Regions from separate parts of the Pseudarthrobacter sp. genome, predicted to be linked through region 1. Evidence: predicted binding sites of a transcription regulator. Region 1 holds the regulator's gene; the other holds the start of a gene.

Region 1 (5,251 bases):
TGTCCTGGTCCTGAAGATGAAGGAGGGCAAGGAATGGGCAAGACTTGCGCTCACCATCGTGGCCGGCGTTTCGCTGGTGCTCGCCGTGCTTGGCGGCAGCGTGGGCGGCGGCGGCATGGGCCAAGGCATCGGCAACAACTGGCTGGGCTTCCTCATCAGCGCCGCGGCAACGGTGCTCATGTGGCTGCCGAACTCGCAGGCCTGGTTCAACGCCGCCAAGGGCCGCGCGTAGACCGGATCCAGTAGAAACACAGCCTTGCGCGACCCCCGCTGAGTTCTGTGGGAATACCTCTCCGGAATGATCCCCCGCGGCACCCGCCGGGGGTACGGTGGGAAGTAAGCCGTACTGGGGGCAGGCCAGTTGGACTGCACCCAGCAGCCGAACTGACATCCGACCTGCAAAGGACCGCTCATGAGCACTCCTGTCCCGCCTCCCGTTCCGAACGAGCCCGAGCCCGGCAACCAGCCGCCAGCGCCCCGATACGGCGAGAACAGCCCGCAGTTCGGGCAGCCCACACCGCCGGCGCCACAGTACGGGCAAAACGCCCCGCAGTATGGCCAGCAGACTCCCCCGGCACCCCAGTACGGGCAAAACGCACCGCAGTACGGGCAAAACGCCCCGCAGTATGGCCAGAACAACGCGCCGCAGTTCGGCCAGCCCACGCCTCCGCCTTATGGCCAGCAGCCGTACGGGCAGTCCCCCTACGCGCAGTACCCGTCCGAGCAGCCGCACACCACGGGATCCAACGGGGTTCCCCAGCTGGTCAACATCTCGTTCTGGCTGCTGATTGGCGCGGGTGTTGTGTATGTCATCAGCCTGCTGATGGGCATTGGCATGCTTGACGATCCGTTGTTCCGGAATGCGTTCGACGACGCCATGCGCAGCAGCGGTGCCACTGGTGCGGAATTCGCGTTCGACGACTTCAAGGGTGTCATTGCCGGATCGCTCGTGGTCTTCGCGATCATCGGTGCGGGGTTGTACGCGCTCGTGGCGTTCTTCGTCCGCAAGGGCAAGAACTGGGCCCGCATCCTCGGTACGGTTTTCGCGGCACTGTCCATTTTCGGCCTCTTCGGACCACCGAGCCTCGGAACTGTGGGAACGCTGGCCGGGATCGCAGCGATCGTGCTGCTCTACCTGCCGGCCGCGGCACCTTACTTCCGCAAGCAGCAGCCGTTCGCTAACCCGTACGGCGCCCCGGGCACCACGCCTGGCAACCCGTACGGGCAGTAGTACCAACGAGTCGCATCCACACCCTAACGGGCGTGGGCCCCATCAGCCGCCGACGAACTAGGCGGTCTGGTCCGGGGTCTGCGCCCGTTGTGCGTGATAGGCGAGGATCTGCAGTTCGGTGGCCATATCCACCTTGCGGAGGTTGACGCCCTCGGGGACCTGCAGCATAACGGGGGCGAAGCTCAGGATGCTGTGGACGCCGGCCGCCACCACGCGGTCGCACACGGCCTGCGCCGCATGGGCCGGAAGTGCCAGGACCACCATGTTGGCGCCCGTCCGCTGCAACACGGCCTCCATGTCCGCAGCGTCGCTGACGCGCAGCCAGCCCACTTCATTGCCCACCACCATCTGGTCGGCGTCGAAAATTGCCACGACGTCAAACCCGCGGGACTCGAAGCCGCCGTAACGGGCCAGGGCCTTGCCGAGGTTACCCGCGCCAACAATGGCGACCTTCCAGTCGTGGGTCAGCCCCAGGGCCGCGGAGATGTGACGGCTAAGGTACTGCACTTCGTAGCCCACTCCGCGCGTGCCGTAGGAACCCACATAGGAAAGGTCCTTGCGAAGGGTTGACGAGCTCACTCCTGACGCTTCCGCCAGCGATTCCGAAGATACCCGTTCGACGCCGTCGGACAGCAGCGTGTTAAGGGCGCGCAGGTAGATGGTCAGCCGGGCCACTGCTGCGGGCGGTATTTGCTTGGTGGACTCGGCGCCGTGGACGGGCTGTGCACTGTGGCCAGCCTCTGTACCTTGGACAGCATGGGGAGATGGATCCAGTGAAGTCACTATCCCCTCCATCCCATCGCGTCGTGACTCCACTCTAGAGCCCCGCAGCTGGTGCCAACAAAGCCGGTGTCATTCTGCGGGCCGCTTTCCTATTGGGCCATGGCGCGTTTGAGGACGCGCTCCAGCCGGGCTTCGTCGATCTTCCAGAAATCGCGTTGGATTCCATCCACCAGGACTACGGGGATTTCCTCCGCGTACCGCTCACGCAGTTCCGGCAGCTCGTCCACCTGCTGTTCCGTCCACCCGAGTCCCAGCGAGGCAGTAACGCGTCCGACGGCGTCGCGCGCTCCTGCACACAGGTGACAGTCTGCTTTGGTGATGAGGACTACCTCGGGTTTTGCCATGCATTAACCGTATCGCCCTTCAGGGCAGAGAGCTGGGCAGAGGACAGCGGCCGACGGCGGGGCGTACGGCGGGTCGACGGCGACGCGGGTATCCGGGCGAGCGCTGGCACTCGCGCTGGCACTGAAATCTTGGTCACCGAGTATTGACTAGACTCGTGGACATGCCCGAGGAGAAGTACGTCGCTGTGGTGACCCAGCCGGATGCGTTGATGCAGACCGGCGAAGCCGCCTTCTTCGACGTCGATAACACCCTCATGAAGGGCGCCAGCCTCTTCCATGTTGCCCGCAAGATGCACCAACGCGGCGCCTTCACCCTGACGCAGGCTGCGGGGTTCGCGTGGAAGCAGTTCAAATTTGTGGCGCGCGGCGAGAACATGGACGATGTCCACGCTGTCCGCGACTCCGCCCTCACCCTCGCCGAGGGCATCACCGTGGAAGACGTCAAGGCCCTGGGCGAAGAGGTCTACGACGAAATGATCGCGTCCAGGATCTGGCCCGGCGCCAAGGCATTGGCGCAGCAGCACCTGCGCGTGGGCCGGCGGGTCTGGCTGGTTACCGCAACCCCCATCGAGGTTGCCGCGGTCATTTCCACCAGGCTCGGCCTGACCGGAGCCTTGGGCACCGTGGGCGAGGTTGCCGACGGCATGTACACCGGCCGGCTGGTGGGCGACATCCTGCACGGTTCCGCCAAGGCAGTGGCTGTGCAGGCCCTGGCCCACGACGAGGGCCTGGACCTTAAGCGGTGCTGGGCCTACAGCGACTCATACAATGACATCCCGCTGCTGACCCTCGTGGGGCACCCGGTAGCCATCAACCCTGATGCCAGGCTCCGCCGCCACGCGCGGGACAACAACTGGCCGGTCTACGACTTCCGTTCCGGCCGCCGCGCCGCCACCCTGGGGCTCAAGGCAGCAACGGCCGGCGGCGTAATTTACGGACTGTGGAAAGGCTTCGCCCGCATCCGCGGCCCCCGGGCATAACCGCCGCCGCAACTGTCGCCGTCGATGTTTCACGTAGGAGCGCATCGCGGCCGAACGAGCGACAGAGGTCGCCCAGCGACCAGCGGAGCTCCTTTCGGCTGTGTCTAAGCGACGGTGAAACGTCGATGGCGACCTCACCCGACGCAAAAAAAATGCCCGCTGCCGGGAAGGCAACGGGCATTTCACGCTTGTCGAAGTATCTCTACTTCTTATTGCGGCGCTGGTGACGGGTCTTACGAAGCAACTTGCGGTGCTTCTTCTTGGCCATACGCTTGCGACGCTTCTTAATAACTGAACCCACGAAAGTTCCTCACAAACTAGATGCAGTACCTGTCTGATGGAAATGGTCCGTGGACAGAGCTACAGACTGAAACAACTGACAGATTCTTACAATGACGTAAAACGTTCCTTAACAGGGTACCGCTTCTTGGCGATGCCCACTGACCGCAGGTAATGCTCAGGCGGTTTCGGAGTGCCCGTCCACCACAGCACCCTTGAGGTACTGCTCGACGGCGCTCTCCGGCACCCGGTACGACCGGCCGAAACGCACCGCTGGCATTTCGCCTGAGTGGACCAACCGATAGACGGTCATTTTGGAGACGCGCATGACCTCGGCCACTTCGGCCACGGTCAGGAACTTCGCGTTCGAGAAGTTCTGTTCTGCGGACATTTCCCTATTCCTTTGCTGATGGATGACGACAATACCCCAGCTTTGATTCATATTCGGTGTGCCGATGCTGAGCCATCCACCAACCATGTGTTAGATACTCTAGAGGTTCATGGGGCTGTAGTGAAAGTCATCCGGGCAATCATTAAGCGGTCCGGCGCTTCCTGGCGGACGCCGCGAGCTGATCGAGGACCGAAACGGAGACGTCCCAATCCATGCACGCGTCCGTGACACTCTGCCCGTAGACCAGTTCCGCCCGGCCCGCCGCATGCTCGGTGACATCCAGGTTCTGGGCTCCGCCCACCAGGAAGCTCTCCAGCATGACACCCGCGATGGCCTGTGCCGCCTCGCCGCCGTCCTCCAGCTGCGCGCCGATTTCCAGCGCCACTTCCGCCTGCCGGTGGTGGCTCTTGCCGCTGTTGGCGTGGCTGGCGTCCACGATCAGCCGGGGGTTGAGCCCCTTGCCGGCGAGCTTGGCGGAGGCGCTTTCGACGTCGGCCGCTGAGTAGTTAGGCCCTTTCCGTCCACCCCGGAGGATGACGTGCGTGTCCGGGTTCCCGGCGGTGGCCACCAGCGCGGCCCGGCCGTCGCCGTCGATCCCCAGGAATGCCTGGGCGGCAGCGGCGGCGCCGCACGCGTCGAGCGCCACCTGGAGGTCGCCGTCGGTCCCGTTCTTGAAGCCGATGGGCATGGAGAGACCGGAGGCAAGCTGGCGGTGGATCTGGCTCTCGGTGGTGCGCGCCCCGATGGCTCCCCACGAGATCAGGTCCGCCATGTACTGGGGGCTGATGGGTTCCAGGAATTCGGTGGCCGTGGGCAGACCCAGCGCGGTGACCTGCTGCAGGAATTCCCGGGCGGTCCGGAGCCCGGTGACCATGTCATGGCTGCCGTCCAGGCGAGGATCGTTGATCAGGCCCTTCCAGCCCACCGTCGTGCGGGGCTTTTCGAAGTACGTGCGCATCACGATCAGGAGGTCGTCACGGTGCTTCTCGGCCTGGCTGACCAGCCGGCGGGCGTATTCCAGTCCAGCCTTGGGATCGTGGATGGAGCAGGGGCCCACGATGACCAGCAGCCTGTCGTCCACGCCGTCCATGATGGCCCGGACTTCGTCGCGGCCACGCTCGACGACGTCCGTCACCCGGGCGTCCAGGGGCAGCTCGGCGATGAGCTCCTGGGGCGAGGGCAGCGGCGTGAATTCGCTGACGCGCAGATTGGACGTGGATTTTGCGGGGGTGGCTGTCGCGGT
Region 2 (5,251 bases), on a different contig from region 1:
TTGGCCATTCTGAACGAACAACACGGTGAGGGCCAGGGGAACAACGAGCTCGAGTTGGGCGGCCCAGGTGAACTCGGGAGGGGTGAAGACCGGAGTGGCCAGGATCGGTCCGCCCCCTTGAAAGGAGAATTGACCGCTTACTGCCACGGCGAGGCACCCGACCGCAAGGGTGCCGAGCACCGGTGGAAGAAACCTGCCCAGGACGGGCACGGCCGTGAGGACCAGGAATGCGACCACCATGGGTGCGGCCACCACCGGGTTCGCCTGTGTGGAGGCGACGATGTCCGTGCCGAATTTTAGGAATACGGCGGCCACCATGGACATGACGATGGGCATCGGAACCACTGCCATGATTCGCCGCACCACTCCGGTGGCGCCTAGCGCGAGGACCAGAATTCCGGACGTGAAGAAGGCCCCCACCACTTCCGCGAAGGACAGGTGCTGGAGGGACGGACCCAGGAGCACCGTACCGGGAATGGACCAGGCGAAGCCCAGAGGCTGTCGGTAGAGGAGGGACATGACCAGAGTGGCTGCCCCGCCCGAAAATAGGATGCCAAACACCCAGGACGCGAGTTGGGCTTCGGTAAGTCCTCCCGCCGCTCCCACTGCAAGGGTTACAGCTATCGGGCCGGAGGCGGAGAAGATAAGGCCGATCACCCCGTTGGAAACATAGGGCAGGCCCAGGTCACGGAAGACCTGGCGCAGGCCTGCGGGACGGATACCCGGGCGTTCCAGCAGGGGCTGGCGTGCATGGGCCGCAACAGTTTCCACTAGGGGGGTGGCGGGTGGGTCCTGACGGGATGGCAGCATTCGGGCTCCTGGCAACGGCGGCAAAAAAGACAGACGCCCTGGAGTTTGCACTCCAGGGCGCCTTCGGTGCCGAGCCGAGGCGCCGGCACGGATTGTCAGCGGTGGTTCTTACTTGTGCTGGCCTTCCTTGGCGAGGACGTAGTCATAGACCGCTTCTTCGCCGGTGCCGCCATCCGTGCGCGGCTTGGCGTCGAGCATCAGTTCAGGCTTGACTGCCGAGGCGATATCGTCAGCGTTGTGCGGGTCGCCGGGGAAGTAAAGCTGCTGGGTTACGGGCTGGAAGCCGGGCGCGGAAACCTTGATGTGAATGTGCGCCGGGCGCCAGGCGTGCCAGCCTGCCGCACTGATCAGCTGCCCGCAAGCTCCGTCCGTGGGAATCTGGTAGGGCGCCGGGCGCATCGTGTTGATTTCGAAGCGGCCGTCGTCGTCTGCCGTGACCGTGGCCCGGAAGAGCCAGTCGGGCAGGCCCGGCGCGTACTGGGAGTAGAACCCGGCACTGTCCGCATGCCAAATTTCCACCTGGGCGTTCTGGATCGGGTTACCGTCCGTGTCGGTGAACCGGCCGCTGAAGTGCAGCGGGGTGCCCTCCTCGTCCTCACGCATTTCGACGGTGCCCGGGGTTTGGAGCACCGGGGAGCCCGGCACATAGTAGGGCCCTTCGATGGTGCCCACGGTGCCGGGGCGGTCCTGGGAGTTGACGTCCTCCACGGTGTGCTCCAGCCACACGTCGAGGAACAGCGGCCATTCCCCGTCAGTTCCAACCTTGATGAGCCAGGCCTTGAGTGCGTTGTATTCCTCATAGGTGACCTGGTGCTCAACGACGATGTCGTTGGCGGCCTTGATGAGTGCCCCCGCCAGCAGGCTCACTCTTTCCTTCGGCACATCCAGGTTTGCGAGCTTGCCTGAGGCGGCGAAGCGTTCGGTGGCCTTGGAGCCGGCTTCGACTGCAGTGCCCTCGTCCTCGTGGCGGGTTTCTGCTTGGGTCTCGGTCATGGTGATGTCCATACTCCTCTTTGAATAGGGGACAGGAACTCCTCCTGAACCCGGTGCGAACCGGTGGGGGCAGGATCTGAACCTGTCGCGACGCAGCTCGCGTGATGACCGTCTCATCGTAGGCCTCAAATAAGGACGCTACAAATATCGATTCTGCCTGTTTTCTGTCATGAAGCAGACATAAAGGCACCCTTGGCCGAACCTAGGTGTTTGCCTGATGTGAGGGCGATCACGATAGGGAAGACTGGCGTGACAACGTCCCCCTGGGCACCGCGGGTTGGCCCGGACCTCCCGCCTATCCGTCCAGCACCCTCCAATGAAGGAGCACGCCATGACCGAGAACCTGGCCCATGTCCGCGAGGTCCTTGCCGACGCCGTGATCGACGACCGTGAGAACGGCGTCATCCGTGCGAAGCGCGAAATTTTCACCGATCAAGAGATCTTCGAACTGGAGATGAAGCACATCTTCGAAGGCAACTGGGTCTATCTCGCCCACGAATCCCAGATCCCCAACGTGGGGGACTACTTCACCACAAACATCGGCCGCACTCCCGTGGTGATCACCCGCGACAAGGACGAAAACCTTAACTGCATCGTCAACGCCTGCTCACACCGGGGCGCCATGCTGTGCCGCCGCAAGACGGACAACCGCACCACCTTCACCTGCCCCTTCCACGGATGGACATTCAAGAACTCGGGTGAACTGCTGAAGGTGAAGGACTCGCGCAACGCCGGCTACCCGGAGACCTTCAACAAAGAGGGCTCCCACGACCTCACCAAAGTGGCCCGCTTCGAGTCATACCGCGGATTCCTCTTTGGTTCCCTGAAGGCTGACGTGCTCCCGCTCGAAGAACACCTGGGTGATGCCACCAAGGTGATCGACTCAATCGTGGACCAGTCCCCGGAGGGGCTTGAGGTGCTGCGCGGGGCGTCCACCTATACCTACGACGGCAACTGGAAAGTGCAGGCCGAGAACGGTGCAGACGGCTACCACGTCACCGCCGTGCACTGGAACTATGCGGCCACCACGGCCCGCCGCACCGCCGGCGACTCCGCCAACAAGACCAAGGCCATGGACGCCGGCAAGTGGGGCAAGGTCAAGGGGGGTTTCTACTCCTACGACCACGGACACCTGCTGCTGTGGCAGGAATGGACCAACCCGGAGGACCGCCCGCTGTGGGACCGCCGCGACGAGCTCGTTGCGAAGTACGGCGAGGAGATGGCCAACTTCATGATCAACATCTCGCGGAACCTCTGTCTGTACCCGAATGTCTACATTATGGACCAGTTCTCCTCGCAGATCCGCCATTTCCGGCCCATCTCGGCGGACCAGACCGAGGTGACCATCTACTGCATCGCGCCCAAGGGCGAATCGCAGGAGAACAGGTCCAAGCGGATCCGCCAGTACGAGGACTTCTTCAATGCCACCGGCATGGCCACTCCCGATGACCTCGAGGAGTTCCGGTCCTGCAACAAGACTTACTGGGCCACCTCGGCGCCCTGGAATGACATGACCCGCGGTTCCACCCATGAGATCGCGGGCCCCGACGAGCAGGCCCAGGCGCTGGGGATGACCAAGGTCATCGCGTCCGGGGTGCGCACCGAGGACGAGGGGCTCTACCCCATCCAGCACGGGTACTGGAAAGAAGTCATGGACCGGGCTCTGGCGGAGGAAGAGACTTCCGCGCTGGACGCCGTTCCAGTCACCGCCTGACCCCGTCCACGTGGAACCAGAGAGAGCGCAGAACCCATGACCAACCTGACACAGCCCGCTGCGGCGCTCAAGAGCGCCGAGGAGATCGCCACCCTCGAAACCGTCCGCGCCTTCCTCTACAAGGAGGCCCGCCTGCTGGATGACCGCCAGTTCGATGAGTGGCTTCAGTGCTATCACCCGGACTCGGAGTTCTGGATGCCTGCATGGGACGTCGATGACCGGCTGACCGGGGACCCGCAGAACGAGATTTCGCTCATTTACTATGACAACCGCGGCGGCATTGAGGACCGCGTCTTCCGGATCAAGACGGACCGGTCCTCGGCCACCTCCCTGCCGGAGCCCCGCACCGGGCACAACATCACCGACGTCGAAATCATGGAGCACGACGGCGGCCAGGTGAAGGTGCGCTTCAACTGGTTCACCCTGTACTTCCGGTACAACACCACGGACACGTACTTCGGCACCAGCTTTTACACGATCGACCTCGCCGGCGCCGAGCCGGTCATCATGAAAAAGAAGGTTGTCCTCAAGAACGACTACATCCACCACGTAGTGGACGTCTACATGATCTGACGGCCCCGCGCCGGTGCCGGGCATTTGCCCGGCACCGGCCTTGGCCGTTTCAAAACCCGTGCCCGTAGGGCACATCCGCACTACCCCGGGTCGCGTCGACGCGCCCCCACCCAGGAGGAAACAATGGGCCACAAAGTAGCCCTCAGCTTCGAGGATGGCGTCACCAAGGTCATCAAGGTCGGCGATTACGAGACCGTGATGGACGCCGCGTACAAGGCACGGATCAACATTCCGTCGGACTGCCGGGACGGGGCGTGCGGCACCTGCAAGGCCTTCTGCGATTCCGGCTCCTTCGATCCGGGCGATTACATTGACGATGCGATGACGGAGGAGGAGCTCGAAAAGGGATACCTGCTCACCTGCCAGGCGGTTCCGGAGTCGGACCTGGCCATTCAGATCCCTGCAACGTCGGAATCGGCGAAAACCTCGGCCACCACCTTCACCTCCACCATGAAGGAACTCAACAAGCACTCGGAAACGACAGTTTCCTTCACCTTGGAGGCGGAAAACCGGGACGGCCTGGCCTTCCTCCCGGGCCAGTATGTCAACATCAAGGTCCCCGGAACGGACGCGGAGCGCTCCTATTCGTTCAGCAGCGGCCCCGAGGTGCAGGATGCGTCGTTCATGGTGCGGGTGACGCCGCAGGGTGCGATGTCCGAATACCTGCGGGACAAGGCAGCGGTGGGCGACACCATCGAGTTCACCGGCCCCTACGGCTCGTTCTTCCTCCGTGAGCCCAAGCGACCCCTGCTGCTCCTGGCAGGCGGCACCGGCCTGGCCCCGCTCCTGTCCATCCTCGAGAAGCTTTCCGAGAACCCGCCGTCGGTACCGGTCCATCTCATTTATGGCCTGACCCGTGAGGCGGACATCGTCGGCCTGGACTGGTTGCGCGAGTATGGGGCGAAGCTGCCCGCATTCACCTGGGACTACATTGCCTCCGAGCCGGGCACATCTGCTCCCCACACGGGCTATGTCACCCAGATCATCGAGCCGAAGCACCTGAACGACGGCGACGTCGACATCTACTTGTGCGGTCCGCCTCCCATGGTCAACGCCGTGTCGAAGTGGCTGGATTCTGAGGGCATCAAGCCCGCCAACTTCTACTTCGAGCGGTTTGCCCCCAAGGAAACCACCGGGGGTGACGCGGAAACGGGTGCACCG

Evidence for each region. The regulator Rex, encoded in region 1, represses fermentation and respiration genes when NADH is low (regulators of the CRP and FNR family bind a similar motif). The targets are predictions, from matches to a motif close to CTTGTGAANNNNTTCACAAG.
Region 2: a site for Rex is predicted at 2,020-2,039, ahead of benA (benzoate 1,2-dioxygenase large subunit). Genes of this name have one in related genera too.

The regions. Positions count from the first base shown of each region.
Region 1 covers NZ_JAKFFD010000024.1:7,555-12,805, forward strand. Annotated here, with positions in the region: gene V6M49_RS02180 (hypothetical protein) at 1-232, shown strand, start outside; gene V6M49_RS02185 (hypothetical protein) at 413-1,231, shown strand; gene V6M49_RS02190 (redox-sensing transcriptional repressor Rex) at 1,289-2,014, opposite strand; gene V6M49_RS02195 (glutaredoxin family protein) at 2,104-2,358, opposite strand; gene V6M49_RS02200 (HAD family hydrolase) at 2,520-3,338, shown strand; gene V6M49_RS02205 (30S ribosomal protein bS22) at 3,541-3,639, opposite strand; gene V6M49_RS02210 (helix-turn-helix domain-containing protein) at 3,796-4,008, opposite strand; gene V6M49_RS02215 (3-deoxy-7-phosphoheptulonate synthase) at 4,151-5,251, opposite strand, start outside.
Region 2 covers NZ_JAKFFD010000223.1:9,545-14,795, reverse strand. Annotated here, with positions in the region: gene V6M49_RS18240 (benzoate/H(+) symporter BenE family transporter) at 1-810, opposite strand, end outside; gene catA (catechol 1,2-dioxygenase) at 919-1,815, opposite strand; gene benA (benzoate 1,2-dioxygenase large subunit) at 2,135-3,517, shown strand; gene benB (benzoate 1,2-dioxygenase small subunit) at 3,554-4,090, shown strand; gene benC (benzoate 1,2-dioxygenase electron transfer component BenC) at 4,214-5,251, shown strand, end outside.